3 regions of the Pseudomonas sp. FBCC-B545 genome follow, and region 1 is predicted to be linked to each of the others. Evidence: predicted binding sites of a transcription regulator. Region 1 holds the regulator's gene; each other region holds the start of a gene.
What was found. Region 1 encodes sigma-54, which starts transcription at its own class of promoters, with help from an activator protein. Its sites were predicted from a motif close to ANTGGCATNNANNTTGCTNT; they were not measured.

Region 1 (9,914 bases):
GGTGATTGCGCTGGTGCTGGCTGGGGCGGGGATGTCGCGGGTCAAAGCGTTTCTGATCGGCGCGGCGTCAGGCTTGGTCGAGCCGGTATTCGCGGTGCTTTGTGCCTGGTTGGTGAGCCTGGCCGAGGTGCTATTGCCCTTGGGCCTGGCGCTGGCCGCCGGTGCGATGCTGTTGGTGGTGACCCACGAAGTGATCCCCGAATCGCGGCGAAATGGTCACGAAAAGCTCGCCAGCCTCGGGCTGTGTATCGGGTTTTGCCTGATGATGGTGATGGATACGGCGTTGGGATGAGGCTCGCTGCTACTTCAGAGGTTATTCGCCTTCGTCGAAGTAGTTATTGATCAACTCAACCAATGCCGCCATCGCTTCGTCTTCTTGCTCGCCTTCGGTCTTCAGGTGAATCTTGGTGCCCTTGCCGGCCGCCAGCATCATCATCGCCATGATGCTCTTGCCATCGACCATGGATTCCGGTGTACGACCAGCGCGGATCTGACAAGGGTACTTCCCGGCCACGCCGACGAATTTGGCCGAGGCCCGGGCGTGCAGGCCCAACTTGTTGATGATCTCAATTTCCCGAGCCGGCATCGCAATGGTGTTCCTTTCAGCTAAGGTCGCGGTGGCGGACCTGGACGTTCTTGAGGGTTTGTTGCAGCACCTGGCCCAGCCGTTCCGTCAGATAGACGGAACGATGGTGGCCGCCAGTGCAGCCAATGGCAATGGTGACATAGGCGCGGTTGCTCGCGGCAAAGCGCGGTAACCATTTGAGCAGGTAGCTGGAGATGTCCTGGAACATCTCTTCTACATCCGGTTGCGCGGCCAGGTAATCGATCACCGGTTGGTCCAATCCGGACTGATCACGCAGTTCTGGCTTCCAATAGGGATTGGGCAGGCAGCGCACATCAAACACCAGGTCGGCATCCACCGGCATGCCACGTTTGAAACCGAATGATTCGACCAGGAACGCAGTTCCGGGCTCTGGCTGGTTCAGCAGGCGCAGCTTGATCGCATCGCGCAGCTGATACAGGTTCAGATTGGTGGTGTTGATCTTAAGATCAGCCAGATCAATGATCGGCCCCAGCAACTTGGTCTCGTCCTGGATGGCTTCGGCCAGGGAGCGGTTGGCGCTGCTGAGCGGGTGGCGGCGACGAGTTTCTGAGAAACGTTTGAGCAGCGTTTCTTCGTCGGCATCCAAGTACAGCACATCGCAATGAATATGCTTGGCGCGCACTTCTTCCAGCAGTTCCGGAAACCGCGAGAGGTGGCTGGGCAGGTTGCGGGCATCGATAGACACAGCGACCAGGGGTTGCGCCAATTCAGTATGGATCAGTGCGCGTTCCGCCAGCTCCGGCAGCAGGCCGGCGGGCAAATTGTCGATGCAATAGAAACCGTTGTCCTCAAGGACGTTGAGGGCGGTGCTTTTACCTGAGCCGGAACGGCCGCTGACGATGATCAAACGCATGATTACTGCCCGTTTTGTTCATCCAGGACGACCTGATACAGGGCCTCATTGGTCTTGGCACTGCGCAGTTTTTCGCGTACTTCCTTGCGATCAAGCATGCTGGCGATCTGCCTTAGCAGTTCCAGATGCGCATCGGTGGCGGCTTGCGGGACCAGTAATACGAACAGCAGGTCGACCGGGGCACCGTCGATGGCGTCGAAATCGATTGCAGCTTCCAAGTGCAGCAGGGCGCTCACGGGCGTATCACAGCCTTTGAGGCGGCAGTGAGGGATGGCGATGCCGTTGCCAAAACCGGTGGAGCCGAGTTTTTCACGGGCAATCAACGCCTCGAAGACATCTTGCATCTCCAGACCCGGCACTTCGCGGTGGATCAGGTTGGCAATTTGTTCGAGGGCTTTTTTCTTGCTGCCGCCCGGCGCGTTCACGAGGGAACGGCCGGGGGTCAGGATGGTTTCAAGTCGGATCATGGGGGGAGAGTTAACGACCTGTGCCTTGGAGCAGGCTCAGATTCTTTTCCTTATGCTTTTTGAGTTGGCGGTCGAGCTTGTCGGTGAGCAAGTCAATCGATGCATACATGTCTTCATGCTCGGCATTGGCAACCACTTCACCACCAGGTATCTGGAGGGTCGCTTCGATCTTCTGCTGAAGCTTGTCAACCTTCATGATGACCTGCACGTTGGTGATCTTGTCGAAATGTCCTTCAAGCTTCCTCAGCTTCTGCTCGACATAGTCGCGCAGTGGAGGGGTGACTTCTACATGGTGTCCACTGATGTTGACTTGCATACAGCTTCTCCTTCGTTGCCAGTGCATAAAGCGGCAGGCAAGACGCCTGCCACTGGAACGCTATGGCCCGCCCGTCACATCAAACGCTTACGCTCGCTGGAAGGCGCGATCCCGAGGGACTCGCGGTACTTGGCGACGGTTCGACGGGCGACCTGAATGCCTTGTGCCTCCAGTAAACCAGCGATCTTGCTGTCACTCAACGGCTTTTTCTGATTTTCCGCGGCAACCAGTTTCTTGATGATCGCGCGGATCGCTGTGGACGAGCATTCACCGCCTTCGGAGGTACTGACGTGGCTGGAGAAAAAGTATTTCAGCTCATAAATACCCCGTGGGGTATGCATGAATTTCTGCGTGGTCACCCGGGAAATCGTCGATTCATGCATGCCGACCGCTTCGGCGATATCGTGCAGGACCAAAGGCTTCATGGCTTCGTCGCCGTATTCCAGGAAACCGCGCTGGTGCTCGACGATCTGGGTCGCCACCTTCATCAGGGTTTCGTTACGGCTTTGCAGACTCTTGATGAACCAGCGCGCTTCCTGCAACTGGTTGCGCATGAAGGTGTTGTCGGCGCTGGTATCGGCGCGGCGCACAAAACCGGCATATTGCGGGTTGACCCGCAGGCGGGGCACCGACTCCTGGTTCAGCTCCACCAGCCAACGCTCGTTGTCCTTGCGCACGATCACGTCGGGGACGACGTATTCGGCTTCGCTGGACTCGATTTGCGAGCCCGGGCGCGGGTTGAGGCTCTGCACCAGCTCGATGACCTGGCGCAATTCATCTTCCTTGAGCTTCATGCGGCGCATCAGCTGGCTGTAGTCGCGGCTGCCCAGCAGGTCGATATAGTCCGACACCAGGCGCTTGGCTTCGGCCAGCCAAGGCGTCTTGGCCGGCAACTGGCGCAATTGCAGCAGCAGGCACTCGCTGAGGGTGCGGGCGCCAATGCCGGCGGGCTCGAATTGCTGGATGCGATGCAGGACGGCTTCGATTTCGTCCAGTTCGATGTCCAGCTCCGGGTCAAAGGCTTCAAGAATCTCGTCGAGGGTCTCGTCCAGGTAGCCCTGGTTGTTGATGCAGTCGATCAGGGTGACCGCGATCAGGCGATCGGTGTCGGACATCGGTGCCAGGTTCAGTTGCCACAACAAATGACTCTGCAGGCTCTCGCCGACAGAGGTACGGGTGGTGAAGTCCCACTCGTCATCGTCATTGCTCGGCAGGCTGCTGGCGCTGGTCTGGTACACGTCTTCCCACGCGGTATCCACGGGAAGCTCGTTGGGAATGCGTTCGTTCCATTCGCCGTCCTCGAGGTTATCCACCGTCGGGGCGGTTTCCTGGTAGGAGGGTTCCTGCACGTCGGGGTTGGGTTTTTGCTCGATGTTATCGGCCAGCGGGTCGGCATTGTCGAAGTCGTCGCCTTCTTCCTGGCGTTCGAGCATCGGATTGGACTCCAGGGCCTCCTGGATTTCCTGTTGCAGGTCCAGGGTCGACAATTGGAGCAGGCGGATGGCCTGTTGCAGCTGCGGTGTCATCGTCAGCTGCTGGCCCATTCTCAGGACTAGCGATGGTTTCATGGCAGGGGCTTAACACCTTATTCGCCGGCGCAATGCGCCATCCACGACAGGGCGCGTGAGCGCCAAACATAAGCAAATTATATGCCTGATCTCGGGGGCTTTGCCTAGAGCGCGGTAACAATAAAAAAGCTAAGGTTTCTATTGACTCCTGCGCGCTCCAGGAAAAGCCGCGATACCACCGTGCCTACAGGCGGAACTCGTGACCCAGGTACACTTCCTTGACCAGCTCGTTGGCCAGGATAGTCTCGGCATCGCCTTCGGCAATCAGTTGGCCGTCGTTGACGATATAAGCCGTTTCGCAGATATCGAGTGTCTCGCGCACGTTATGGTCGGTGATCAGCACGCCAATGCCCTTGGCCTTGAGGTGGTGAATGATTTGCTTGATATCGCCCACCGAGATCGGGTCGACACCGGCAAACGGTTCATCCAGCAGGATGAACTTGGGCGCGGTTGCCAGGGCGCGGGCGATTTCCACACGACGACGCTCGCCACCGGACAGGCTCATGCCGAGGTTGTCGCGAATGTGGTTGATGTGGAATTCCTGCAGCAGGCTTTCCAGCTCTTTGCGGCGACCATCGCGATCGAGCTCCTTGCGGGTCTCCAGGATCGCCATGATGTTGTCGGCCACCGACAGTTTGCGGAAGATCGACGCTTCTTGCGGAAGATAGCCGATACCGGCGCGGGCACGTCCGTGCATTGGCTGGTGGCTGACGTCCAGGTCGTCGATCAATACGCGGCCCTGGTCCGCCTGGACCAGCCCGACGATCATATAGAAGCAGGTGGTCTTGCCGGCACCGTTGGGGCCGAGCAGGCCGACGATCTGGCCGCTGTCGATCGACAGGCTGACGTCGCGTACCACCTGGCGGCTTTTATAGGCCTTGGCCAGGTGCTGGGCTTTCAGGGTCGCCATTACTCGGCCTTCTTCTTCGGCTGGATAACCATGTCGATACGCGGACGAGGTGCGGTGACCTTGTTGCCATTGGCGCGGCCGGCCTGGGCGACCTGGGTCTGGGTGTTGTAGACGATCTTCTCGCCTTCGGTCGAGTTACCGTCGGCGCTCAGCACCTTGGCCTGGTCGATCAGTACAATGCGATTTTGCTGGGCATGGTATTGAATGGTCTTGCCGTAGCCCTTCATCGGGCCTGGATCTTCTGCCTTCTGCTTCTGTTCGAAGTAAGCGAGGTTGCCCACTGAGGTCACGACATCGATATCGCCGGCCTGGGTACGCGTCAGTGTCACCGTATTACCGGTGATCTTCATCGAGCCCTGGGTGATGATCACGCCGCCGGTATAGGTGGCGACACCTTGCTTGTCATCCAGCTGCGCATCGTCAGCCGAGATGTGGATCGGTTGCTGGCTATCGTTCGGCAGAGCCCAGGCGCTCACGCTTCCCAGTGCTGCGCCCAGACCGAGCAAAATAGGGAGGGTTTTAACGAGCCTCATACTGTCCTCTTACGTTCGATAGCAGGTGTATCCTGCTTTCTTTCAAATACGCTTTCATTCCCTTGCCAGTCGATACACCGCCAGCGCCGTCGATTCTAACGTCTTGCTCGGTCTGCGCATATTGCTTCTGTGGGAATACCGTCATGCGACTGCTGGTAATGATGGTGTCGCGGTTCTGTGCGTCTGTACGTGCGACGCGTACCGAGTCGATCAGTTCAACTTCGGTGCCGCCGGAATTGACCTCGCCACGCTTGCTGGTGACGTGCCACGGGAAGTCGGTTCCGCGATAAAGGTTCAAGTCCGGATTGGTCAGCAGGCTGATGTCGGAGGCCTTGAGGTGTTCCACTTTATCGGCCGTCAACTCGTATTGAACCTTGCCGTCCGGCATGAATTGTATGCTGTAGGCATTTATCGAGAAATTGTCGATGAGCCCCTCGTCAACCTGCGCAACAGGCTTGTCGAGAAAGCGCCCCGGGCTGATATTCCAGTAGCCCACCGCCAGGAGCAGCGCGGCGATGACCCCGAATAACAGGAAGTTGCGGATCTTTTTACTCAGCATATAACGCTCTATAGGTAGGCGGCGTGGGCCGCTTCAAGACTGCCCTGGGCACGCAGGATCAACTCGCAGAACTCCCGGGCAGCACCTTCGCCGCCACGGGCGGTGGTGGTGCCGTGGGCATGTTCGCGCACAAACGCCGCGGCATTCGCAACGGCCATGCCCAGGCCCACCCGGCGAATCACCGGCAGGTCAGGCAAGTCGTCACCCAAATAGGCGACCTGTTCATAGCTTAGGTTGAGTTGGCCAAGAAGCTCGTCCAGCACTACCAGTTTATCCTCACGGCCCTGATACAGGTGAGCAATCCCCAGGTTTTGTGCGCGGCGTTCCACAACCGGTGTCTTTCGACCGCTGATAATCGCCGTTTGCACACCGGTCGCCATCAGCATCTTGATGCCCTGGCCATCGAGGGTGTTGAACGTCTTGAATTCGCTGCCATCTTCGAGGAAGTACAGGCGGCCATCGGTCAGCACGCCGTCAACGTCGAAAATCGCCAGCTTGATGTTTTTACCGCGTTGCAACAGGTCGCCGTTCATCTACATCACTCCTGCGCGCAGCAAGTCGCCAAGGTTAAGGGCCCCGATAGGGCGATCATCATTGTCGACGACGATGAGCGCGCCGATCCGGTGGTCTTCCATGATTTTCAAAGCTTCAGCCGCGAGCATTTCAGCGCGGGCGGTCTTGCCGTGAGGCGTCATTACCGCATCGATGGTCGCGGTGTGGATATCAATGGTGCGGTCCAGGGTACGACGCAGGTCGCCGTCGGTGAATACCCCGGCCAGGCGACCATCGGGTTCGACGATCGCCGTCATGCCCAGGCCTTTGCGGGTCATTTCCATCAGCGCATCCCTGAGCAGGGTGCCGCGTGGGACGCTTGGCAGTTCGGCGCCGGAATGCATGACATTTTCCACTTTAAGCAACAGGCGACGGCCGAGCGCGCCGCCTGGGTGGGAAAATGCGAAGTCTTCGGCGGTAAAACCGCGGGCCTCCAGGAGCGCCACGGCCAATGCATCGCCCATGACCAGCGCAGCAGTGGTGGAGGAGGTGGGCGCCAGGTTCAGCGGGCAGGCCTCGTGGGTCACGTGCACGTTCAGGTTGACATCGGCAGCCTTGGCCAGCGTCGATTCCGGGTTGCCGGTGAGGCTGATCATCTGGATGCCCAGGCGCTTGATCAGGGGCAACAGGGTCACGATTTCGTTGGTGGTGCCGGAATTGGACAGCGCCAGGATCACGTCATCCTTGGTGATCATGCCCATATCGCCGTGGCTGGCCTCGGCCGGGTGCACGAAAAACGCGGTGGTCCCGGTACTCGCCAGCGTCGCGGCGATCTTGTTGCCAATGTGGCCGGATTTGCCCATGCCGACCACGACAACACGGCCCTTGCTGGCCAGGATCAGCTCGCAGGCGCGCACGAAATCCGCGTCGATATGGGCCAGCAAGCCTTCTACGGCTTCAAGCTCGAGGCGGATGGTGCGTTGTGCGGATTGGATAAGCTCGCTGGATTGGCTCATGTCTGAATCGTATAGCCTGACGAAAAGTCGGCGATTATAGCCGTAATGATCAATACGCTCACGTAAGTTCGTCAGGGTTTGTGCGCGAGGTACATGAAAATCACCGTCCATAACATAGCAGGCAACGTTTTTCCCCTGTCTCAAATCTGAACGAGCGCTGTTCCGGCCTTGGGGGCTCTGCACCAGCAGTGATATAGTTCGCCGCCAGTTCGGTCCACCCAACCCATGTGCCTAACTATTGCGCATCCTTTGCAAACCAAAGTCGCACACATGGTGTCTGAGTGAAAGGCTGCATCCCAAGGAGATTAGATGAGTGCCGATAACGCCTACGCGGTCGAGCTGAAGGGTCTTTCCTTCAAGCGCGGGACGCGCAGCATCTTCAATAACGTCGATATTCGCATTCCTCGCGGCAAGGTCACGGGCATCATGGGGCCTTCCGGTTGCGGCAAGACCACCCTGTTGCGCCTGATGGGCATGCAATTGCGGCCTAGTGCGGGCGAAGTGTGGGTCAACGGTCAGAATCTGCCGACCCTGTCGCGCAGCGATCTGTTCGATGCTCGCAAGCATATGGGCGTGCTGTTCCAAAGCGGCGCGCTGTTCACCGACCTCGATGTTTTCGAAAACGTAGCCTTCCCGCTGCGGGTGCACACCCAGCTGTCCGATGAAATGATTCGTGACATCGTGTTGCTGAAACTGCAGGCCGTGGGCCTTCGCGGTGCCATCGACCTGATGCCGGACGAACTGTCCGGCGGCATGAAGCGCCGTGTCGCGCTGGCGCGAGCCATCGCCCTCGACCCGCAGATCCTCATGTACGACGAGCCGTTCGTTGGCCAGGACCCGATCGCCATGGGCGTGCTGGTGCGCCTGATCCGTCTGCTCAACGACGCACTGGGGATCACCAGTATCGTGGTGTCCCACGATTTGGCCGAAACCGCGAGCATCGCCGACTACCTGTATGTAGTGGGCGATGGCCAGGTGCTGGGGCAGGGTACGCCTGAAGAGTTGATGAACGCCGATAACCCGCGCATTCGCCAATTCATGACAGGCGATCCCGATGGCCCGGTGCCTTTTCACTTTCCGGCAGCGGACTACCGCTCAGATCTTCTGGGGAAGCGCTGATGCGCAAGACATCTCTTATCGAGAAGGTTCGCCTTTTCGGTCGCTCGGGCATCGACATCGTCGAAGTCCTTGGGCGTTCGACCATTTTCCTGTTCCACGCCCTGCTGGGCCGCGGTGGCATCGGCGGCGGCTTTGGCCTGCTGCTCAAGCAGTTGCATGCAGTCGGGGTGATGTCCCTGGTGATCATCGTAGTCTCCGGGATGTTCATCGGCATGGTGCTGGCGCTGCAAGGCTTCAACATCCTGTCCAGCTACGGTTCGGAGCAGGCGGTAGGCCAGATGGTGGCCCTGACCCTGCTGCGTGAGCTGGGTCCGGTGGTGACCGCTTTGTTGTTCGCGGGGCGTGCAGGTTCGGCGTTGACTGCCGAAATCGGCAATATGAAGTCCACCGAGCAGCTGTCCAGCCTGGAAATGATCGGCGTGGACCCGCTCAAGTACATTGTTGCCCCGCGCCTGTGGGCCGGTTTCATTTCCCTGCCATTGCTGGCGATGATTTTCAGCGTGGTGGGTATCTGGGGCGGTTCGTGGGTGGCGGTTGACTGGTTGGGCGTCTATGACGGTTCCTACTGGGCCAACATGCAAAACAGCGTGACCTTCACCGGTGACGTGCTCAACGGCATCATAAAGAGCATTGTCTTTGCCTTTGTGGTCACCTGGATTGCCGTATTCCAAGGCTATGACTGCGAGCCCACCTCAGAAGGGATCAGTCGCGCCACCACCAAGACCGTTGTGTACGCCTCGCTGGCGGTACTGGGCCTTGACTTCATTTTGACCGCCTTGATGTTTGGAGATTTCTGATGCAAAACCGCACTGTGGAAATCGGTGTCGGCCTTTTCTTGCTGGCTGGCATCCTGGCTTTACTGTTGTTGGCCCTGCGAGTCAGCGGCCTGTCGGCCAGCCCCACCGCCGATACTTATAAACTTTACGCGTACTTCGACAATATCGCCGGTTTGACGGTCAGAGCTAAAGTGACCATGGCCGGCGTTACCATCGGCAAGGTCACGGCAATCGATCTGGACCGCGACAGCTTCACCGGGCGAGTGACCATGCAGTTGGACAAGAAGGTAGATAACCTGCCGACTGACTCCACGGCATCTATCCTCACCGCGGGTCTGCTGGGCGAGAAGTACATCGGTGTCAGCGTGGGCGGGGAAACAGCCCTGCTCAAGGATGGTTCGACCATCCACGACACGCAGTCGTCGCTGGTGCTTGAAGACCTGATCGGTAAATTCCTGCTCAATACGGTCAATAAAGACGCCAAATGAGGAATCTATTCATGATCTCTACCTTGCGACGTGGCCTGCTGGTACTGCTTGCAGCGTTGCCGCTGATGGCCAACGCGGCAGGTTCTGCGCACGATTTGGTGCAGGACACGACCAGCAGGATGCTGGCCGACCTGAAGGCCAACAAAGAGCAGTACAAGCAAGACCCTTCCCGGTTTTACGAAGCACTCAACACGATTGTTGGCCCGGTGG
Region 2 (9,914 bases), 620 kb from region 1:
CTTTCTTGGCAGCGCGGGTACGCTCGCCTTCGTCCAGGATCTTCTTACGCAGGCGGATCGACTTAGGCGTGACTTCGCACAGCTCGTCATCCTGGATGAATTCCAGGGCCTGTTCCAGGGTGAAGCGAACAGGTGGGACCAGAGCGATGGTTTCGTCTTTGCCCGAAGCACGCATGTTGTCGAGCTTCTTGCCTTTGGTTGGGTTGACGCCCATGTCGTTGTCACGGCTGTTCAGACCAACGATCTGGCCGTTGTAGATCTCTTGACCGTGTTCAACGAACAGCTTGCCACGCGCCTGGAGGGTTTCCAGGGAGTAGGTCAGCGCCTTGCCGGTTTCTACCGATACCAGAACACCGTTCTGACGGCCGGACATGTCGCCGGACTTCATGGTGTCGTAACGATCGAAGATCGAGGTCAGGATGCCAGCACCGTTGGTCAGGGTCAGGAACTGGTTACGGAAACCGATCAGACCGCGAGCAGGGATGTTGTATTCCAGACGTACACGGCCCTTGCCATCCGGCACCATGTTGGTCAGGTCGCCCTTACGCAGGCCCATCTCTTCCATGACCTTGCCCTGGGATTCTTCAGGGGTGTCGATGGTGACGTTTTCGAACGGTTCCTGCTTCACGCCGTCAACAGTACGGATGATCACTTCCGGACGACCAACACCCATTTCGAAGCCTTCGCGACGCATGGTTTCGATCAGTACCGAGAGGTGCAGCTCACCACGGCCGGAGACTTTGAACTTGTCAGCCGAGTCGCCTTCTTCAACGCGCAGTGCAACGTTGTACAGCAGCTCTTTGTCCAGACGCTCCTTGATGTTACGGGAGGTCACGAACTTGCCTTCTTTACCGCAGAACGGCGAGTCGTTTACCTGGAACGTCATGGAAACGGTTGGCTCGTCAACGGTCAGAGGCTTCATCGCCTCGACGTTGTCTGGCTGGCACAGGGTGTCGGAGATGAACAGCGAGTCCATGCCGCTCACGCACACGATGTCGCCGGCAAACGCTTCTTCAACGTCGATGCGGTGCAGGCCGTGGTGACCCATCAGCTTCAGGATACGACCGTTACGCTTCTTGCCGTCGGCACCGATAGCGACAACCGGGGTGTTCGGCTTGACGCTGCCACGAGCGATACGGCCAACGCCAATAACACCCAGGAAGCTGTTGTAGTCCAGTGCCGAGATTTGCATCTGGAACGGGCCTTCACGGTCAACTTTCGGCGGCGGTACGTTGTCGACGATCGACTGGTACAGCGGGGTCATGTCTTCAGCCATGTCGTTGTGGTCAAGACCAGCAATGCCGTTCAGGGCCGAGGCGTAGATAACCTGGAAATCGAGTTGTTCTTCGGTGGCGCCGAGGTTGTCGAACAGGTCGAAGATCTGGTCCAGAACCCAGTCCGGACGCGCGCCTGGACGGTCAACCTTGTTGATGCACACGATCGGACGCAGGCCGGCTTCGAAGGCCTTCTTGGTCACGAAACGGGTTTGCGGCATAGGGCCGTCTTGAGCGTCAACCAGCAGCAGAACGGAGTCGACCATCGACATTACGCGTTCTACTTCGCCGCCGAAGTCGGCGTGGCCCGGGGTATCCACGATGTTGATGTGGTAGCCGTTCCAGTTGATAGCGGTGTTTTTTGCCAGGATGGTAATACCGCGCTCTTTTTCCTGGTCGTTGGAGTCCATCACGCGCTCGTCGTTGAGCTCGTTGCGCTCCAGGGTGCCGGATTGACGCAGGAGTTTGTCTACCAGGGTGGTTTTACCATGGTCAACGTGGGCAATGATGGCGATGTTACGTAGATTTTCGATCACTTGTGTATCTCGATCAGAGGATTCGGTGTGCTGACAGGTCGTGGCAGCGATTAACAGTAGAGTCAGGCCTTGCCGTTACAGCTTGACGGCAGAGTCGGGGGGCCGGTGACGCAGGCCACAGGCAAACAGCCCCGGGCTCTTAGCTCGGTCGATAAACGCGCACATTGGCATGCCCCTCACTGAGCAAATGGTGGGCATGCAGGCGACTCATCACGCCTTTGTCGCAATACAGCAGGTACTGACGGCTGTTATCCAGTTCCTTGAAACGCGCGTTCAGTGCGTAGAACGGCAGCGTTTGCACGTCGATGCCAGTAATTTCCAGCGGCTCGTCTTCAGCGGCGTCCGGGTGACGGATGTCGATGACGATCTGGCCGGCCAGGGCCTCACTGACTTCTTCGATTTGCACATCCTGGCCCAACTCGTCGATGACGCGATCGATTGGCACCAGCTTGGCATTCTCGAGCGCACGCTCCAGAATCGCCATGTCGAATTCTTTCTCTTCATGCTCCACGCGATGCCGCTTGGCGTGGGTCTTGGGGTTCACCGAGATGACCCCGCAGTACTCAGGCATATGCTTGGCAAAATCGGCGGTGCCGATCTGTTCTGCCAGGTCGATGATGTCCTGCTTGTGGCTGGCGATCAGCGGGCGCAGCACCAGCTTCTCGGTAACACAGTCGATGATCGACAGGTTCGGCAGCGTCTGGCTGGATACCTGGGAAATCGCTTCGCCGGTCACCAGCGCGTCGATCTGCAGTTGATCGGCAATTCGCGAGGCAGCGCGCAACATCATACGCTTCAATACCACGCCCATATGACTGTTATCGACTTTGCCGAGAATTTCCCCCAGCACTTCCTCGAACGGCACGCTCACAAATAGCACACGCTGGGAGCTGCCGTACTTCTTCCAGATGTAGTGCGCGACTTCCATCACGCCCAATTCATGTGCACGCCCGCCCAGGTTGAAGAAGCAGAAGTGGCTCATCAGGCCGCGGCGCATGATCTGGTAGGCCGCCACCGTGGAATCGAAACCGCCGGACATCAATACCAGGGTCTGTTCCAGGGCGCCCAACGGGTAGCCGCCGATGCTGTCGTGCTGGCTGTGAATCACAAACAACCGTTGGTCGCGAATTTCCATGCGCACTTCAATTTGCGGCGCCTTGAGGGAAATTCCAGCGGCGCCGCACTCGCGACGCAGCTTGCTGCCGACGTATTTCTCGACGTCCATGGAGCTGAACGGGTGCTTGCCGGCACGCTTGCAACGCACCGAAAAAACCTTGCCTTCCAGCGAGCTGCCGTAGTGCTGCTTGCACTTGTCGGTGATGTCGTCGAAGTCGCCCAGCGGGTACTCATCCACCTGCAGGAAATGCGCGATGCCCGGCATGCAGCTCAGGCGCTCGGTCATGTCCTTCAAGGCTTTGGCGTCGGTAATACGGGTTTCCAGCTCGAGATTGTCCCACACGCCGTTCACCACCACAGCCGAGTCCAGGTCACGGAGCACGGCACGGATGTTCTTGGCCAACTGACGGATGAAACGCGTCCGTACCGGTCGGCTCTTGATGGTGATCTCGGGGAAGACTTTAACGATTAATTTCATGGAAACAGCGCGCGCCGGGCCTGCTGAAAAAGGGGGGCGCGGATTATAGCGGAAATCGCTCAAGGTTTAACCAGTTAATATGCACCGCTTGTGCAACGCACCAAAACGGGTCATTTGCACAAATAAACGCTACATTGCAGTGCGCTATTTATTGCGTTTTGACGGATTGCACCTTTATAGGGGCCATTTTGAGGCAAAACGGCCATGTTGGCGCACTGGCATGCAATTTGCTCTCTTGTGAGGCAGGTTGCCATGGCGGAGTATCCGCGCCGGCATCACCCACATTCTAAGGGCTAACTCCACTACCCAGCCCGAAGCCACCCGGAGGACACCATGTCGAAGTCGGTTCAACTCATCAAAGATCATGACGTTAAATGGATTGATCTGCGCTTCACGGACACCAAAGGCACTCAGCACCACGTGACCATGCCGGCTCGCGACGCGCTGGATGACGCTTTCTTCGAAGAAGGCAAAATGTTCGACGGCTCCTCCATTGCTGGCTGGAAAGGCATCGAAGCTTCCGACATGATCCTGATGCCGGACGACAGCACTGCCGTGCTCGACCCGTTCACCGAAGACCCAACCCTGATCATCGTCTGCGACGTGATCGAGCCTTCGACCATGCAAGGCTACGACCGCGACCCACGTGCGATCGCCAAGCGTGCCGAGGAATACCTGAAGTCCACCGGTATCGGTGACACCGTATTCGTTGGTCCTGAGCCAGAGTTCTTCATCTTTGACTCGGTCAAGTTCAAGTCCGATATCTCCGGTTCCATGTTCAAGATCTTCTCCGAACAGGGTTCGTGGATGTCCGACCAAGACATCGAAGGCGGCAACAAGGGCCACCGTCCGGGCATCAAAGGTGGCTACTTCCCAGTTCCGCCGTTCGACCACGACCACGAAATCCGTACCTCCATGTGCAACGCCATGGAAGAAATGGGCCTGGTCATCGAAGTTCACCACCACGAAGTGGCCACTGCCGGCCAAAACGAAATCGGTGTGAAGTTCAACACCCTGGTCGCCAAGGCTGACGAAGTACAAACCCTGAAGTACTGCGTACATAACGTGGCCGATGCCTACGGCCGTACCGCGACCTTCATGCCTAAGCCACTGTACGGCGATAACGGTTCGGGTATGCACGTTCACCTGTCCATCGCCAAAGAAGGCAAGAACACCTTCGCTGGCGAAGGTTATGCCGGCCTGTCCGACACCGCCCTGTACTTCATCGGCGGCATCATCAAGCACGGTAAGGCCCTGAACGGCTTCACCAACCCGTCGACCAACTCCTACAAGCGTCTGGTGCCAGGTTTCGAAGCGCCGGTAATGCTGGCCTACTCGGCCCGCAACCGTTCCGCCTCGATCCGTATTCCTTACGTGTCCAGCCCTCGCGCTCGCCGTATCGAAGCGCGTTTCCCGGACCCAGCGGCCAACCCATACCTGGCCTTCGCTGCCCTGGTCATGGCCGGCCTGGACGGCATCCAGAACAAGATCCACCCAGGCGATGCCGCCGACAAGAACTTGTACGACCTGCCGCCTGAAGAGGCCAAAGAGATCCCACAAGTGTGCGGCAGCCTGAAAGAAGCCCTGGAAGAGCTGGACAAGGGCCGTGCGTTCCTGACCAAGGGCGGCGTATTCAGCGACGACTTCATCGATGCCTACATCGAGCTGAAAAGCGAAGAAGAAATCAAGGTTCGCACCTTCGTACACCCACTGGAATACGAGCTGTACTACAGCTGCTGATCCGGTAGCGCTGCTTAACGTGGCGTGATGAAAAAGACCTCCTCCGGGAGGTCTTTTTTTTGCCTGGGAGTTATGCAGCTTCAAATCTGCAAACCCAATCAAAAAGGTGGGAGGGGGCTTGCTCCCTCCCACAAGGAGATCTGCGTTGAAACATAAATTCGTGTTCGCCCTGCTGTTCGTCAGCGCCGGTGTTTACGCCGCCCCACCTACCTTGGAGCCACTGCTCAACAGCATCGCCGAACGCCTGGAGATTGCCGACCAGGTGGCCTTGAGCAAATGGGACAGCCACAAGCCCGTCGAAGACCAAAAACGCGAGCAGGAAGTGATCGCCAGCGTCGTCGCCCAAGCCCCGAGCTACAAGCTTGACCCCGCCGCCGCCGAGCAGTTTTTCTCGGCACAGATCGAAGCGAACAAACTGGTGCAATACACCCACCTGTCCGACTGGCAGTTCCAGGGCAAGGCGCCTGACGATCCGCGCCCGGACCTGGTCAAGCAGATTCGCCCGCAGCTGGATGAACTGCAAAAGCGCCTGTTGCAGCAGTTGGCCGACTTCAGCCCACAACGCACCGACCCGCAGTGCCCGCAGTGGCTGGCCGAAGCGGTGCATGCACCGTTAAATGATCCGATGCGGCAACTGGCGATGATTCGTGCCACCGCCGAACTCTGCATCTACAAAGGTTAATCCCTGCAAACCCGGTAAAAATGTGGGAGGGGGCTTGCTCCCGATAGCGGTGTGTCAGTCGACATTGGTTTGACTGACCCACCGTTATCGGGAGCAAGCCCCCTCCCACATTTGGGCTGTATGCATTCAGGGCCATCTCTGGCAGCTTCCTGAACAACCTTCACAAAACCGCACTATATTGGTGCGATAGGTTGCACCCTCACTCCAGCCACAGCCCATTTTGGTTCGAATCTTCCCGTTCAAGCTGGCAGAACGCGACAGTTTCGCGCCACAAACGCCTATTTCAGGGCTTTAACGCTTCTTTTCGGAGCCTTGGTTTGGTTTTTGCATTTTCCTCGTATCAGCGTGTGCCTCAAGCCCGCGCCTTGCTCCAAAAGAGGTCCCGATGACCATCAGCGATGCACTGCACCGTTTGTTACTCGACAACCTGACCACCGCGACCATCCTGCTCAATGCCGACCTGCGCCTTGAGTACATGAACCCGGCGGCCGAGATGCTTCTGGCCATCAGCGGCCAGCGCAGCCATGGGCAGTTCATCAGCGAGTTGTTCACCGAGTCGGCCGAGGCCTTGAGCTCGTTGCGCCAGGCGGTGGAGCAGGCGCACCCGTTCACCAAGCGCGAAGCAATGCTCACTGCTCTCACCGGCCAGACCCTGACCGTCGATTACGCCGTGACCCCGATCCTGAGCAACGGCGCCACCCTGCTGTTGCTCGAAGTGCATCCTCGCGACCGATTGCTGCGCATCACCAAGGAAGAGGCGCAACTGTCCAAGCAGGAAACCAGCAAGATGCTGGTACGCGGCCTGGCCCATGAGATCAAGAACCCCCTGGGCGGCATTCGCGGCGCCGCGCAGTTGCTGGCCCGCGAGCTGCCGGAGGAGCATCTCAAGGACTACACCAACGTCATCATCGAAGAGGCCGACCGCCTGCGCAACCTGGTGGACCGCATGCTCGGCTCCAACAAGCTGCCGTCCCTGGCGTTGACCAACGTGCACGAGGTGCTGGAGCGCGTCTGCCAGTTGGTCGAGGCCGAGAGCCAGGGCTGCATCACCCTGGTACGCGACTACGACCCAAGCATTCCCGACGTATTGATCGACCGCGAGCAGATGATCCAGGCGGTGCTCAATATCGTGCGCAACGCCATGCAGGCCATCAGCAGCCAGAACGAGCTGCGCCTGGGCCGCATCAGCCTGCGCACCCGCGCCCTGCGCCAGTTCACCATCGGCCATGTGCGCCATCGCCTGGTAACCAAGGTCGAGATCATCGACAACGGCCCGGGCATCCCGACCGAATTGCAGGAAACCATCTTCTTTCCCATGGTCAGCGGCCGCCCGGACGGTACCGGGCTGGGCCTGGCCATTACCCAGAACATCATCAGCCAGCACCAGGGCCTGATCGAATGTGAAAGCCATCCTGGCCACACCACGTTCTCGATCTTCCTGCCATTGGAACAAGGAGCCCCCACGACATGAGCCGTAGTGAAACTGTCTGGATCGTCGATGACGACCGTTCTATCCGCTGGGTCCTGGAGAAAGCCTTGCAACAGGAAGGCATGACCACCCAGAGCTTCGACAGCGCCGACGGCGTGATGAGCCGCCTGGCGCGCCAGCAGCCGGACGTGATCATCTCCGACATCCGCATGCCCGGCGCCAGTGGCCTGGACTTGCTCGCACGCATCCGCGAGCAGCACCCGCGCCTGCCAGTGATCATCATGACTGCGCACTCGGACCTGGACAGCGCTGTCGCGTCCTACCAGGGCGGCGCCTTTGAGTACCTGCCCAAGCCGTTTGACGTGGATGAGGCCGTAGCGCTGGTCAAGCGTGCCAACCAGCACGCCCAGGAACAACAGAACCAGGAGGCCCCGCCCACCCTGACCCGCACCCCGGAAATCATCGGTGAAGCGCCGGCGATGCAGGAGGTTTTTCGCGCCATCGGGCGCTTGAGCCACTCCAACATCACCGTGCTGATCAACGGCGAGTCAGGTACCGGCAAAGAGCTGGTGGCTCATGCTCTGCACCGCCACAGCCCACGGGCGGCCTCGCCGTTTATCGCGCTGAACATGGCGGCGATCCCGAAGGACTTGATGGAGTCAGAGCTGTTCGGTCATGAGAAAGGTGCATTCACCGGCGCCGCCAACCTGCGGCGCGGGCGTTTTGAACAGGCCGACGGCGGTACGCTATTCCTCGATGAAATCGGTGATATGCCGGCCGATACCCAAACGCGCTTGCTGCGGGTATTGGCAGACGGTGAGTTCTACCGCGTCGGCGGGCATACGCCGGTCAAGGTCGATGTGCGCATCATTGCGGCCACCCACCAGAACCTGGAAACTTTGGTACACGCGGGCAAATTCCGTGAGGACTTGTTCCATCGCCTCAATGTGATCCGCATCCATATCCCACGCATGTCGGACCGCCGCGAAGACATTCCCACCCTCGCCCGCCATTTCCTCAGCCGCGCCGCCCTGGAGCTGGCCGTAGAGCCGAAGCTGCTCAAAAGCGAGACCGAGGAATACCTCAAGAACCTGCCGTGGCCCGGCAATGTGCGCCAGCTGGAAAACACCTGCCGCTGGATCACCGTGATGGCGTCCGGGCGCGAAGTGCATATCAGCGACCTGCCGCCTGAGCTGCTCAGCCTGCCGCAGGATTCGGCCCCGGTGACCAACTGGGAACAGGCCTTGCGCCAATGGGCCGACCAGGCCCTGGCCCGCGGCCAGTCGAACCTGCTGGACAGCGCCGTTCCGGCGTTCGAGCGGATCATGATCGAGACTGCCCTCAAGCACACCGCCGGTCGCCGTCGCGATGCGGCAGTGTTGCTCGGTTGGGGACGCAATACCCTGACGCGCAAGATCAAGGAGCTGGGGATGAAGGTGGATGGCGGGGATGACGACGAGGGTGATGAGGCCTGATCACACCTCCCAGATCCACTGGAAAGTCTAATGTGGGAGGGGGCTTGCTCCCGATGGCGGTGGGTCAGCTACAGAGTTGCTGACTGATACACCGCTATCGGGAGCAAGCCCCCTCCCACATTTGGATCTCTACAAGGCCGCAGGATTGTGCACCGCTTCGATGCACCATGAACCGGCATCGGGCAGACCTTTCAAAGATGAAACAACCGAACAGCCCGGAAAATATTGAGCTGCAAAAACACCAAAGCCCCGTAATCCGGTGCTTTGGGCTTTCTGAAGACATTATTTGGCACAAATCGACGACTCTGGCACGCCCCCTGCAATAACCCTGGTACGACCCAGTTTCGGGGACCTTGGTACAGGCAGGCCGAGAATCCCCTCTTTTATACGGAGCCCTTGGGCTTCACGCTTTTGGGAGCCCTGGTACAGGCAGGCCGGGAACTCCCTCTTTTATTGCTCTTGGAGATGGACCTCCAGCCGCCAGCGGTCATCGACCTGCTCGCCTTTCCATTCCCCTCGCAATGGCCGCGCCGCCACCAGGTTCAGCAGCAAACCGCCATCGGTTTTGCGCAGGCGCCAGTTCACATCCTTGTCATTGACCTTAAGTTGCCCGCCGGCAGGCTTGCCCAGTGCGTCGAACAGCAGCGCCACGGTGCCATCAATATGTTCGCCATGCAGCTTGGGCTCGCTGTTGAACCACACCACGATGCCGTCCGTCGCCGTCTCTATTTGCTGCAGCTCAACCGGGTCTGGGGTGGTCAGGCGACCAATCATCAGGCCAATCATCAAGCCGACAATCGCCAACGAACCCAAGACCCTCGGCAATAGCTTCGGCCTGGGGTCGTCTTCAGGGGTAGAATGCAGCGCATCTTTGCCTTCGGAGCCGTGCATGTTTCACGTCATCCTTTTTCAACCAGAAATTCCGCCGAATACCGGCAACGTTATCAGGCTGTGCGCCAACAGTGGCTGCCACCTGCATTTGATCGAGCCGCTGGGCTTTGACATGGACGACAAGCGCCTACGCCGCGCCGGGTTGGACTATCACGAGTACGCCACCCTCCAGCGCCATGCCGACCTGGCCAGCTGCCTGGAAAGCCTGGGCCATCCACGGCTGTTTGCGTTCACCACCAAGGGCTCACGGCCGTTTCATGATGCCAGCTTTGCCGAAGGCGACGCCTTCCTGT
Region 3 (9,914 bases), 1.2 Mb from region 1:
GTTCCAGATCATCGTCGCTCATGTTCTACCTCATGACTTGCGAAAAGCAGATTAGTTATAGCCCAGCTTCACCCTCTGTCGAGGTCGCCGGAAAAAAATCAACATCCACCGGATAACCAGTGGCTTATGCCTCTTCACCCTGCAAGGTGGCGAGGACTTTACGAGCACCGCCATGATCACGGTGCTCGCCCAGATAAACACCTTGCCAGGTCCCTATCGCCAAGCGGCCGGCCTTGACCGGCAAACTCAGCTGGCAGCCCAGCAGACTGGCCTTGAAGTGCGCCGGCAGGTCATCCGGACCTTCGTCGTTGTGTTCAAACCCGGCGCTGCCTTGCGGCACCAGCAGGTTGAAAAACCGCTCGAAGTCACGGCGAACCGCCGGGTCGGCATTCTCGTTAATGGTCAACGAGGCCGAGGTGTGCTGCAGCCACAGATGCAACAGGCCCACACGACACGACTTTAATTCAGGCAAGCCGGCAAGCAACTCGTCCGTTACTAGATGAAAGCCCCGGGGCTTGGCCCGCAGGGTAATCAGGGTCTGTTGCCACATACAGTTCTCCGCCCATCGGCGCGCATTCTAGCGCGCTCTGGGAAAAAACAAAGTGCCGAATACGCCTTCATAGCTGTAAGACATTTGCACCCTTGAAAGTGCCGCGTGGATCCCATCACAAAGTCGACAAAAAACCCACGCACCTTTAGCCACAGACAAACGCCAGGCAAAAAAATGCCCGGCAAGCCGGGCATCTTTTTTTCATGTGCTTACAAGTTGTAGCCGCGCTCGTTGTGTTGCGCCAGGTCGAGGCCTACCGCCTCTTCCTCTTCGGTGACACGCAGCCCCATGACCATGTCCAGTACCTTGAGGATGACGAAGGTCACGATCGCCGTGTAGATCACAGTGAAGCCGACGCCTTTGCACTGGATCCAGACTTGGGCAGCAATGTCGGTCACGGTGCCGAAGCCGCCCAGGGCCGGGGCTGCAAACACACCGGTGAGGATCGCACCGACGATACCGCCGATACCGTGTACGCCAAAGGCGTCCAGGGAGTCGTCATAGCCAAGCTTGCGCTTGAGGCTGGTAGCGCAGAAGAAGCACACCACGCCGGCGACCAGGCCGATCACCAGGGCGCCCATCGGCCCCACGGTGCCAGCGGCTGGTGTGACAGCGACCAGGCCGGCCACCACGCCCGAGGCGATCCCCAGTGCGCTCGGTTTACCGTGGGTGATCCATTCGGCAAACATCCAACCCAGTGCCGCAGCGGCGGTGGCGATCTGGGTAACCAGCATCGCCATGCCCGCAGTGCCGTTGGCTGCCGCAGCAGAACCAGCGTTGAAGCCGAACCAACCGATCCAGAGCATGGCCGCGCCCACCAGAGTATAGCCCAGGTTGTGTGGGGCCATTGGCGTGGTCGGGAAGCCTTTGCGCTTGCCGAGCACGATGCACGCCACCAAGCCGGCCACACCGGCGTTGATATGTACGACGGTGCCGCCGGCGAAGTCCAGCACACCCCAATCCCACATCAGTCCACCGTTGCCGCTCCAGACCATGTGCGCGATCGGCGCATAGACCAGGGTGAACCAGATCGCCATGAAGATCAGCATCGCGGAGAACTTCATACGCTCGGCGAAAGCACCGACGATCAGCGCTGGGGTGATGATGGCGAAGGTCATCTGGAAGGTGATGAACACCGCTTCCGGAAACAGCGCCGCAGGCCCGGTAATGCTGGCCGGGGTGACACCCGCCAGGAACGCCTTGCCCATGCCGCCGAAGAAGGAATTGAAATTGACCACGCCCTGTTCCATACCGGTGGTATCGAACGCGATGCTGTAGCCGTAGACGACCCACAGGATGCTGATCAGGCCAGTGATGGCAAAGCACTGCATCATCACCGACAGGATATTCTTGGAGCGGACCATGCCGCCGTAAAACAGCGCCAGGCCAGGGATAGTCATGAACAGCACCAGTGCCGTGGCGGTCAGCATCCAGGCAGTGTCGCCGGAGTTGAGGACTGGAGCAGCCACTTCATCTGCCGCCATGGCCAGGCCTGGCATTACGATGGACAGCAGGGCTCCGAGCCCTGCGAATTTACGCAGAGTCATATTGTTTTCTCCTGGGGCGTTGGGGTTTGGCGGCTTAGATTGCGTCGGTATCGGTTTCGCCGGTACGGATGCGAATAGCCTGTTCCAGATTGACCACGAAGATCTTGCCGTCACCGATCTTGCCGGTGTTGGCCGCCTTGGTTATCGCCTCGATAACCCGATCAAGATCCTTGTCGTCAATGGCGACATCGATCTTCACCTTCGGCAGGAAATCGACCACGTATTCCGCGCCGCGATACAGCTCGGTATGACCCTTCTGCCGACCGAAGCCCTTGACCTCAGTAACGGTAATGCCCTGCACGCCGATCTCGGACAGCGACTCGCGTACATCGTCCAACTTGAACGGCTTGATGATGGCAGTGACTAGCTTCATGAAAACTCTCTCCCGAATTGGTGGACTTGCCCCAGGAAAACAAACCCGTCTCAAGTCTAAGCGCAGCGCCTGGCTTTGTAACGCATCGTCGCCTCGGCATATGCCGTCACGACGCCAGCGAACCACTGGTGACGAAACCTTTACCCCCTGATCCCTCGGCGCACTGCATTCGTCACAGCGACTGCGTCAGTGCATGGGTCATGATCGTCTAAGCAGAAACCTTGCCAGCTCCGTAAAAACCACTGAAAACAGTCCTTTGCCCACTTGTGCCCACCCTCGGGGCGTTTGCGCGGCGGCAATGCGCATCAAAACAGTGCGCGACTGCCCGCCCCACTGCGCGAAAAGCGTGCGCAGCGGGGACGTGAAAAGACTATGAGACGCTGCGTGATACACTGCCGGCCAACTGTTTTCCGGAATACTTCCCATGCTCGCGCCCAAAGACTTTCTCGACGCCCTGAGCGGCCACGCCTCTCGCCTGTTCAGCGGCGACACCCCGCTGCCCCGTAACGAAATCGAAAGCCAGTTCAAGGCCCTGCTGCAAAGTGGCTTCAGCAAGCTCGACCTGGTCAGCCGCGAAGAATTCGATAGCCAGATGGTGGTGCTCGCCCGCACGCGTGCGCGATTGGAGAGCCTGGAGGCGAAAGTGGCGGAACTGGAAGCGCGGCTGACACCAACGTCGACTGAATAAACGCAGTCCATGTGGGAGGGGGCTTGCCTTCAATAGCAGTGTGTCAGTCACCATTAATATTGGCTGATGCATCGCCATCGGGGGCAAGCCCCTCCCACATTTGTTTTGCATCGCACTATAGATACGTTCTGTAAAACCTCCCCCGCCTCGCTCTTCCACACCTCGTCTACCCTTGAAGAACCCGCAGGAAGCGGCCCTCCCTTTCAAGGAACGAGCATGTCCCTCGCCATCGTCCACAGTCGCGCCCAGGTCGGCGTCGAAGCTCCTGCCGTCACCGTCGAGGTGCATATGGCTAATGGCCTGCCATCACTGACACTGGTGGGTTTGCCGGAGACGGCGGTGAAAGAGAGCAAAGACCGCGTGCGCAGTGCCATTTTAAATTCGGCGCTGCAATACCCAGCACGTCGCATCACCCTCAACCTCGCGCCCGCCGACCTGCCCAAGGACGGCGGGCGTTTTGATTTGGCGATTGCGCTGGGGATCCTCGCGGCCAGCGTGCAGGTGCCGGCGTTGATGCTCGATGAGGTGGAGTGCCTGGGGGAGCTGGCGCTTTCCGGCGAGGTGCGGGCGGTGAAAGGCGTGCTGCCGGCAGCACTAGCAGCGCGCAAGGCTGGGCGCACCGTGATAGTGCCCCGAGCCAATGCCGAGGAAGCGTGCCTGGCGTCTGGATTGAAAGTGATTGCCGTGGATCATTTGCTGCAGGTGGTGGCGCACCTGAATGGACACGTGCCGATTGAACCGTACACATCCGACGGCCTGCTGTATTTGAACAAACCCTACCCGGACCTGAGTGAGGTACAGGGCCAATTGGCGGCCAAGCGTGCGCTGCTGATCGCGGCGGCCGGTGCGCATAACCTGTTGTTCAGTGGCCCCCCGGGCACCGGTAAGACCCTGCTCGCCAGCCGGCTGCCGGGCTTGCTGCCACCGTTGAGCGAGCAGGAAGCCCTGGAAGTGGCAGCGATCCAATCCGTGGTCAGCCTCCAGCCCCTGAGTCATTGGCCTAACCGCCCGTTCCGGCAACCGCACCATTCGGCATCCGGGCCGGCGCTGGTGGGTGGCGGCTCGAAGCCGCAACCGGGGGAAATCACCCTGGCCCACCACGGGGTGCTGTTCCTGGATGAACTGCCGGAGTTTGATCGTAAGGTGCTGGAAGTGCTGCGCGAGCCATTGGAGTCGGGGCATATCGTGATCTCCCGAGCCCGTGACCGGGTGAGTTTCCCGGCGCGCTTTCAACTGGTCGCGGCGATGAACCCCTGCCCTTGCGGCTACATGGGTGAGCCCAGTGGGCGTTGCCGGTGCACGCCGGAGCAAATCCAGCGCTATCGCAACAAGCTCTCCGGGCCGTTGCTGGACCGCATTGACTTGCACCTGACGGTGGCCCGGGAGACCACTGCGCTGAACCCCTCCCAACAGATCGGTGAAACCACCGCTCAGGCATCCGCCCAGGTAGCGCAAGCCCGCGAGCGTCAGCAACAACGCCAGGGCTGTGCCAATGCGTTTCTCGACCTGCCGCGGCTGCGCGAACACTGCCTGCTGGCAAAAGCCGATGAATACTGGCTGGAGGCCGCGTGTGAACGGCTGACTTTATCCCTGCGCGCCGCACACCGGCTGCTCAAGGTAGCGCGCACGCTAGCGGACCTTGAGCATGTAGACAGCATCGCTCGCCATCATTTGGCAGAAGCCTTGCAGTACCGGCCGGCCGCAATTGGCTAGCAGCGGTCAGGAAAATCCCAGCAACAGCCTCGCCACTTCCAGCACCTCATCCAATGCCGCCTCTGCCGACTCGGTGGAAGGCTTGAGCATCAGGTCATCGGCATAGCCCATTGCCAGGGCAAAAATCTGCCGGGCTGCGCGTTGGGGCGAATCGCAGTGAAACACACCGGCGGCAACGCCGCGCTCGATCACCTCGGCAAGCATGCCTTGCCATTGGGCGTTGATCACCAGGTAAGCCTGGGCCATTTGCGCGTCGTGCATGGCCTCGTCCCAGGCGTCGAGCCAGAGCGCCCAACCTGCATCGGCAGTGCTGGGCAGGCAGTCGTGCAAGAACCCCACGAGCGCCTGCAGCGGTGACGCATCGGCCAAGGGCTCGCGCACTTCGTCCAATTGCTCATTGGCAAAGCGCACAAAGGCTTCGCGGCGCAGTTCATCCCAGTCGCTGAAGTAGTGATACACATGACTGCGCGACAGCCCGGCATGTTCGGCCAGGTCACGGGTGGATACATCGGCAAAACCCTTGCTGCGAAACAGCTCCAGGGCGGCGGCGATGATCTGGTCTTTACGGTCGATACGCGACATTGAGCAATTCCTTCGAGCGTGGACAGATAAGCGGCGCTTGCTTTTTGAGCGATCGCTCAAGGATACTTGAGCAGTCGCTCAATAATAGCGTCTATCACTCCTTTGGTGCACCTCATGACATCCGTCACCCCACACATTCTGATCGAAGAAAGCAAGAAAATCGGTCAACAGTCCGCCAGCCAGACACTCAAGGCAATTGCCAAAGCCTATCCCGGCAAGCTGTCTTGCACTTTGTCGCTGGTGGCGCTTGAGAACGCACTGTTGTTGGCTTACCCGCTGTTTGCCGGGTTCGCGGTGGATTCGATTATCCGCGGCGATACCACCAGTGCATTGCTCTATGCCGCCGTGGTCATGGCGTTCTGGGCCGTGGGGGCGGCGCGACGAGCGCTGGACACGCGCACGTTCACGCGCATTTACGCCGATCTCGCGGTGCCGGTCATCCTCAACCAGCGCCTACAGAACCACAGCACCTCGAAATCGGCGGCACGGGTGGTGCTTGCACGGGAGTTTGTCGAATTTTTTGAAAAACACGTGCCAACCATTGCCACGGCGTTGGTATCGATTGTGGGCGCGGCGGTGATGTTGATCGTGATTGAGCCATGGGTAGGCATGGCGTGCCTGGCCGCGCTGCTGCTGTGCATAACCTTGTTGCCACGCTTTGCCCAACGTAATCAGACGCTGCACGAGCGCCTGAATAATCGTCTGGAAAAAGAGATCGGCCTGGTCGAAAAGGTCGGCGCGCCAACCCTGCGACGCCACTACCAGGTGCTGTCACGCCTGCGTATCTGGCTGTCAGACCGCGAGGCCGCGGCGTTCCTGTTTATCGGTGCGATCGCAGCCTTGCTGTTCGTGGTTGCGATCAGCCAGTTGGCCATGACCCCAGCGGTCAAGGCTGGCCACATCTACGCGGTCATGACCTATCTGTGGACGTTCGTCACCAGCCTGGACGAAGCGCCAGGCATGGTCGACCAACTGGCGCGGCTCAAGGACATTGGCAAGCGCGTGGATCCAGGGCTTGGGGAGCCCTGAGCCTCAACGAAACCGGTCGACCTCTTGACGCAAGCCAGCCGCCAAGGTCTCCAGCTCCTTGGCGGTAACGGCCAGGTTCGACACCACTTCGCGCTGCTCGCTGTTGGCCAGTGCAATGCTCTGCAGGTTGCTGCTGAGCAAGGTGGCGGTACTGCTCTGCTCCTGGGTCGCGGTGGTGATCGCAGCAAACTGCTGGCCGGCCGAGCGGCTTTGCTCGTCGATACGCGCCAGGGCCGAGGCCACGGCGGCGTTACGCGACAGGCCTTCCTGCATCAGCACATTGCCGTGTTCCATGGTACTGATGGCATTGCCGGTTTCCTGCTGGATGCTCTGGATCATCGTGGAAATTTCATCGGTAGCCTGACGGGTGCGCGACGCCAGGTTGCGCACCTCGTCGGCGACCACGGCGAAACCCCGACCCTGCTCACCGGCGCGGGCGGCTTCGATGGCGGCGTTGAGCGCCAGCAGATTGGTCTGTTCGGCGATGGCCGTGATTACGCCAACGATCCCGCCGATTTCCTGGGAGCGCTGGCCCAGGGTGTTGATCACCGCAGCGGTGCTGTTCAGGGCGGTGGCGATATGTTCCAGGGACGATGACGCCTCCTGCATCGAATCGCGACCGATGCGGGTCTGCTGGGCATTCTCTTGCGCCAGGCGCTCGGTATTGCCCATGTTGTCGGCGATGTTCAACGAAGTGGCGCTGAATTCTTCCACCGCGCCAGCCATGCTGGTGATTTCGCCGGACTGCTGTTCCATGCCTTCATAGGCACCACCGGACAAACCTGACAGCGCCTGGGCACGACTGTTGACCTGTTCGGCAGCGTTGCGGATATGCGAAACCATGGTCGACAGCGCGTCGCCCATCTGGTTGAAGCTGCGCGCCAACTGGCCGATCTCGTCATGGCTGGACACGTTGAGACGTGCGCTCAAGTCACCCGCGCCCAGGGCTTCTGCCTGGCGTACCAGGTCGCTCAGTGGCGCGAGCTTGCTGCGCAACAGCCACACCGTGGCACCCACTGCCAGCAACATCGCCAGCACACTGCCGATTACCAGGCGGATACCGACTTCCCAAGTCACGGCGCGAATCTCAGCCTTGGGCATGCTCGCGACCACCGCCCATGGGCCGCCTTCGAACGGCACCGAGACGCTGTAGAAGTCCTCGTGCTTGTCGCTCCAGAAGCGGCCAGCTCCCGGTTTCTTCGCCAGGTCGAGCATCACCGCAATGGCCTCATCCGGCGCCTGCACGCCAGCTGGCGCCACCAGCCAATGCTTCTGTTCATCCAGCAGCGCGAGGGAGCCCGTCTGGCCGATACGGAAGCGCTTGAGATTTTCAAACTGGGCGTTCTGGGCGTCGGTGTAATCGAAACCGATGAACAACACGGCGATGACCTTGCCGCTGCTGTCACGCACCGGGCTGTATTGGGTCATGTAGGAACGGTCGAACAACACCGCACGACCGATATAGGTCTGCCCCTCGGCAACGCGCTGGTAAGCCGCGCCCTGACGGTCCAGCACTGTGCCGATGGCGCGGTTGCCATCCTGCTTGGTCAGCGAGGTGCTGACGCGAATAAAGTCGTCGCCGCTGCGCACGAACACCGTGGCCACGCCGCCAGACATCTGCTTGAACTCATCCACCTCTTCGAAATTGTTGTTCAGCACCTCGTCTCCCAGGTAAAGGCTCGGGGTCTGCACGCCGGCCACCGCCACCGGTTGGTCAGCACGCACACTCAAGCCGGCGACGAAGCGCTTTTCAAACAGCCCGCTCAAACGCTGGGTACTTTCGCGCAAGGTGCTGTGGAAGGTATTGAGTTGGTCGGCAAGCAAACGCGCCTCGCTGGCCAGGTGTTCCTCACGGGTGTCGAGGTTGGCTGAGTCGAGGGAGCGCAGAGCGAAGACGGTACTGCCGCTGATAACGATAGCCAGAATCACGGCAAGTGCGAGACCTAACTGGGAGGCAATCCGGGCACGAGGTTGAGACATGGGAGCTCCTGGCCGAGGCCAGGATCATCCTGATCTCATAGCGATGCTCGGCAAATTATCTAGTGGGAAGCGTTGGTGCACGATAGTTCCAACATTCCTTCTTCGGCGGCATTTGCCAATACTTGAGCGAATCACAGGGGTATCGCGCAAACGATTGCACCATAGGCCTGCCACGCTCAATCGAGGTGCTCGACCCGGGGCAACTCCATCGCCTTGACTTCACCTTGAAGAAACTCCGCCAGCCTGCGCAAACGCTCGCCACCGGGACGAGTTTTCGGCCACACCAGGTAATAATTTTCCCCACTCGCCACTGCCGTTGGCCACGGTAGGCTGAGTCGCCCTTGCGCCACATCCTCAGCCACCATCAGCAGATCACCCATGGAAACGCCATAGCCTCGTGCCGCAGCGATCATGCCCAGTTCTAAGGTATCGAACACCTGCCCGCCCTTGAGGGATACCTGGGACGACAACCCCATGCGTCCCAGCCAGTTGCGCCAGTCGCGACGGTCGGGGGTGGGGTGCAGCAACTCGGCACTCGCCAGTCGGGCTGCGTCCCAGGGGCCATCGTCCAGCAGGTTCGGCGCGCCCACGGGAATCAGTAATTCCGGGAACAGATAGCTGGCTTCCCAGTCCGCCGGAAAGTGCCCGTAGCTCAGCAACACCGCACAGTCGAAGGGCTCCTGGTTGAAGTCCACCTCGTCTACGCTCATCCACGCGCTGGTCAGTTGCACCTCATTGCCCGGCTGCAATGCACGGAAGCGACTCAACCGCGCCAGCAGCCAGCGCATGGTCAATGTGGACGGCGCTTTCATGCGCAGGATGTCATCTTCGGCGTTCAGGGTATGACAGGCGCGCTCCAGCGCGGCGAACCCTTCGCGCACCCCGGGCAACAACAGACGTGCGGCTTCGGTGAGCTGCAGGTTGCGGCCGCTGCGCTGGAACAGGCGGCAAGCGAAATGCTCTTCAAGGGTGCGAATATGGCGGCTGATCGCACTCTGGGTAATGGACAATTCCTGCGCCGCACGGGTGAAGGAGTTGTGTCGCGAAGCGGCTTCAAATGCACGCAGGGCATACAGTGGAGGAAGACGACGAGACATTGGGAAAGCTCCGACGGCGCAATATCGGCACCCTACCAGAATCAATCCAGCATGAGTTTTAATCATGCGAACGATCGCATTTATCCTTTTGTGCAGTGGACGCAAAGCGCCGAGAATCAACCCTCTCCCAACACTCTGACTATTGAGCGTGATGATCATGCAACATCCGGCACGTACCGAGCTCTGGGCCATTCTGCGGCTGTCGGGGCCGTTGATTGCTTCACAGCTGGCGCACATGCTGATGGTGTTGACCGACACCCTGATGATGGCGCGCCTGAGCCCCGAAGCCCTGGCCGGTGGTGGCCTGGGCGCGGCGAGCTATTCGTTCGTGGCGATCTTCTGCATCGGCGTGATT

Region 2: glnA (glutamate--ammonia ligase) is a predicted target of sigma-54. The motif match lies at 3,619-3,638, and genes of this name have one in related genera.
Region 3: glnK (P-II family nitrogen regulator) is a predicted target of sigma-54. The motif match lies at 2,680-2,699, and genes of this name have one in related genera.

What each region holds. Positions count from the first base shown of each region.
Region 1 covers NZ_CP101441.1:5,247,226-5,257,139, reverse strand. The annotation lists gene NMB39_RS24285 (ZIP family metal transporter) at 1-292, shown strand, start outside; gene NMB39_RS24280 (HPr family phosphocarrier protein) at 314-586, opposite strand; gene rapZ (RNase adapter RapZ) at 603-1,460, opposite strand; gene ptsN (PTS IIA-like nitrogen regulatory protein PtsN) at 1,463-1,927, opposite strand; gene hpf (ribosome hibernation-promoting factor, HPF/YfiA family) at 1,938-2,243, opposite strand; gene NMB39_RS24260 (RNA polymerase factor sigma-54) at 2,318-3,811, opposite strand; gene lptB (LPS export ABC transporter ATP-binding protein) at 3,996-4,721, opposite strand; gene lptA (lipopolysaccharide transport periplasmic protein LptA) at 4,721-5,254, opposite strand; gene lptC (LPS export ABC transporter periplasmic protein LptC) at 5,241-5,813, opposite strand; gene NMB39_RS24240 (KdsC family phosphatase) at 5,822-6,346, opposite strand; gene NMB39_RS24235 (KpsF/GutQ family sugar-phosphate isomerase) at 6,347-7,321, opposite strand; gene NMB39_RS24230 (ATP-binding cassette domain-containing protein) at 7,631-8,440, shown strand; gene mlaE (lipid asymmetry maintenance ABC transporter permease subunit MlaE) at 8,440-9,237, shown strand; gene mlaD (outer membrane lipid asymmetry maintenance protein MlaD) at 9,237-9,704, shown strand; gene NMB39_RS24215 (MlaC/ttg2D family ABC transporter substrate-binding protein) at 9,716-9,914, shown strand, end outside.
Region 2 covers NZ_CP101441.1:5,872,203-5,882,116, forward strand. The annotation lists gene typA (translational GTPase TypA) at 1-1,810, opposite strand, end outside; gene thiI (tRNA uracil 4-sulfurtransferase ThiI) at 1,950-3,404, opposite strand; gene glnA (glutamate--ammonia ligase) at 3,738-5,144, shown strand; gene NMB39_RS26995 (chorismate mutase) at 5,290-5,826, shown strand; gene glnL (nitrogen regulation protein NR(II)) at 6,212-7,297, shown strand; gene ntrC (nitrogen regulation protein NR(I)) at 7,294-8,730, shown strand; gene NMB39_RS27010 (hypothetical protein) at 9,181-9,621, opposite strand; gene NMB39_RS27015 (tRNA (cytidine(34)-2'-O)-methyltransferase) at 9,620-9,914, shown strand, end outside.
Region 3 covers NZ_CP101441.1:199,408-209,321, reverse strand. The annotation lists gene sutA (dormancy-specific transcriptional regulator SutA) at 1-22, opposite strand, end outside; gene NMB39_RS00925 (secondary thiamine-phosphate synthase enzyme YjbQ) at 125-550, opposite strand; gene NMB39_RS00920 (ammonium transporter) at 760-2,097, opposite strand; gene glnK (P-II family nitrogen regulator) at 2,132-2,470, opposite strand; gene NMB39_RS00910 (accessory factor UbiK family protein) at 2,895-3,158, shown strand; gene NMB39_RS00905 (YifB family Mg chelatase-like AAA ATPase) at 3,375-4,871, shown strand; gene NMB39_RS00900 (TetR/AcrR family transcriptional regulator) at 4,878-5,453, opposite strand; gene NMB39_RS00895 (ABC transporter six-transmembrane domain-containing protein) at 5,568-6,482, shown strand; gene NMB39_RS00890 (methyl-accepting chemotaxis protein) at 6,486-7,208, opposite strand; partial or broken gene NMB39_RS00885 (Cache 3/Cache 2 fusion domain-containing protein) at 7,389-8,462, opposite strand; gene NMB39_RS00880 (LysR substrate-binding domain-containing protein) at 8,639-9,559, opposite strand; gene NMB39_RS00875 (NorM family multidrug efflux MATE transporter) at 9,711-9,914, shown strand, end outside.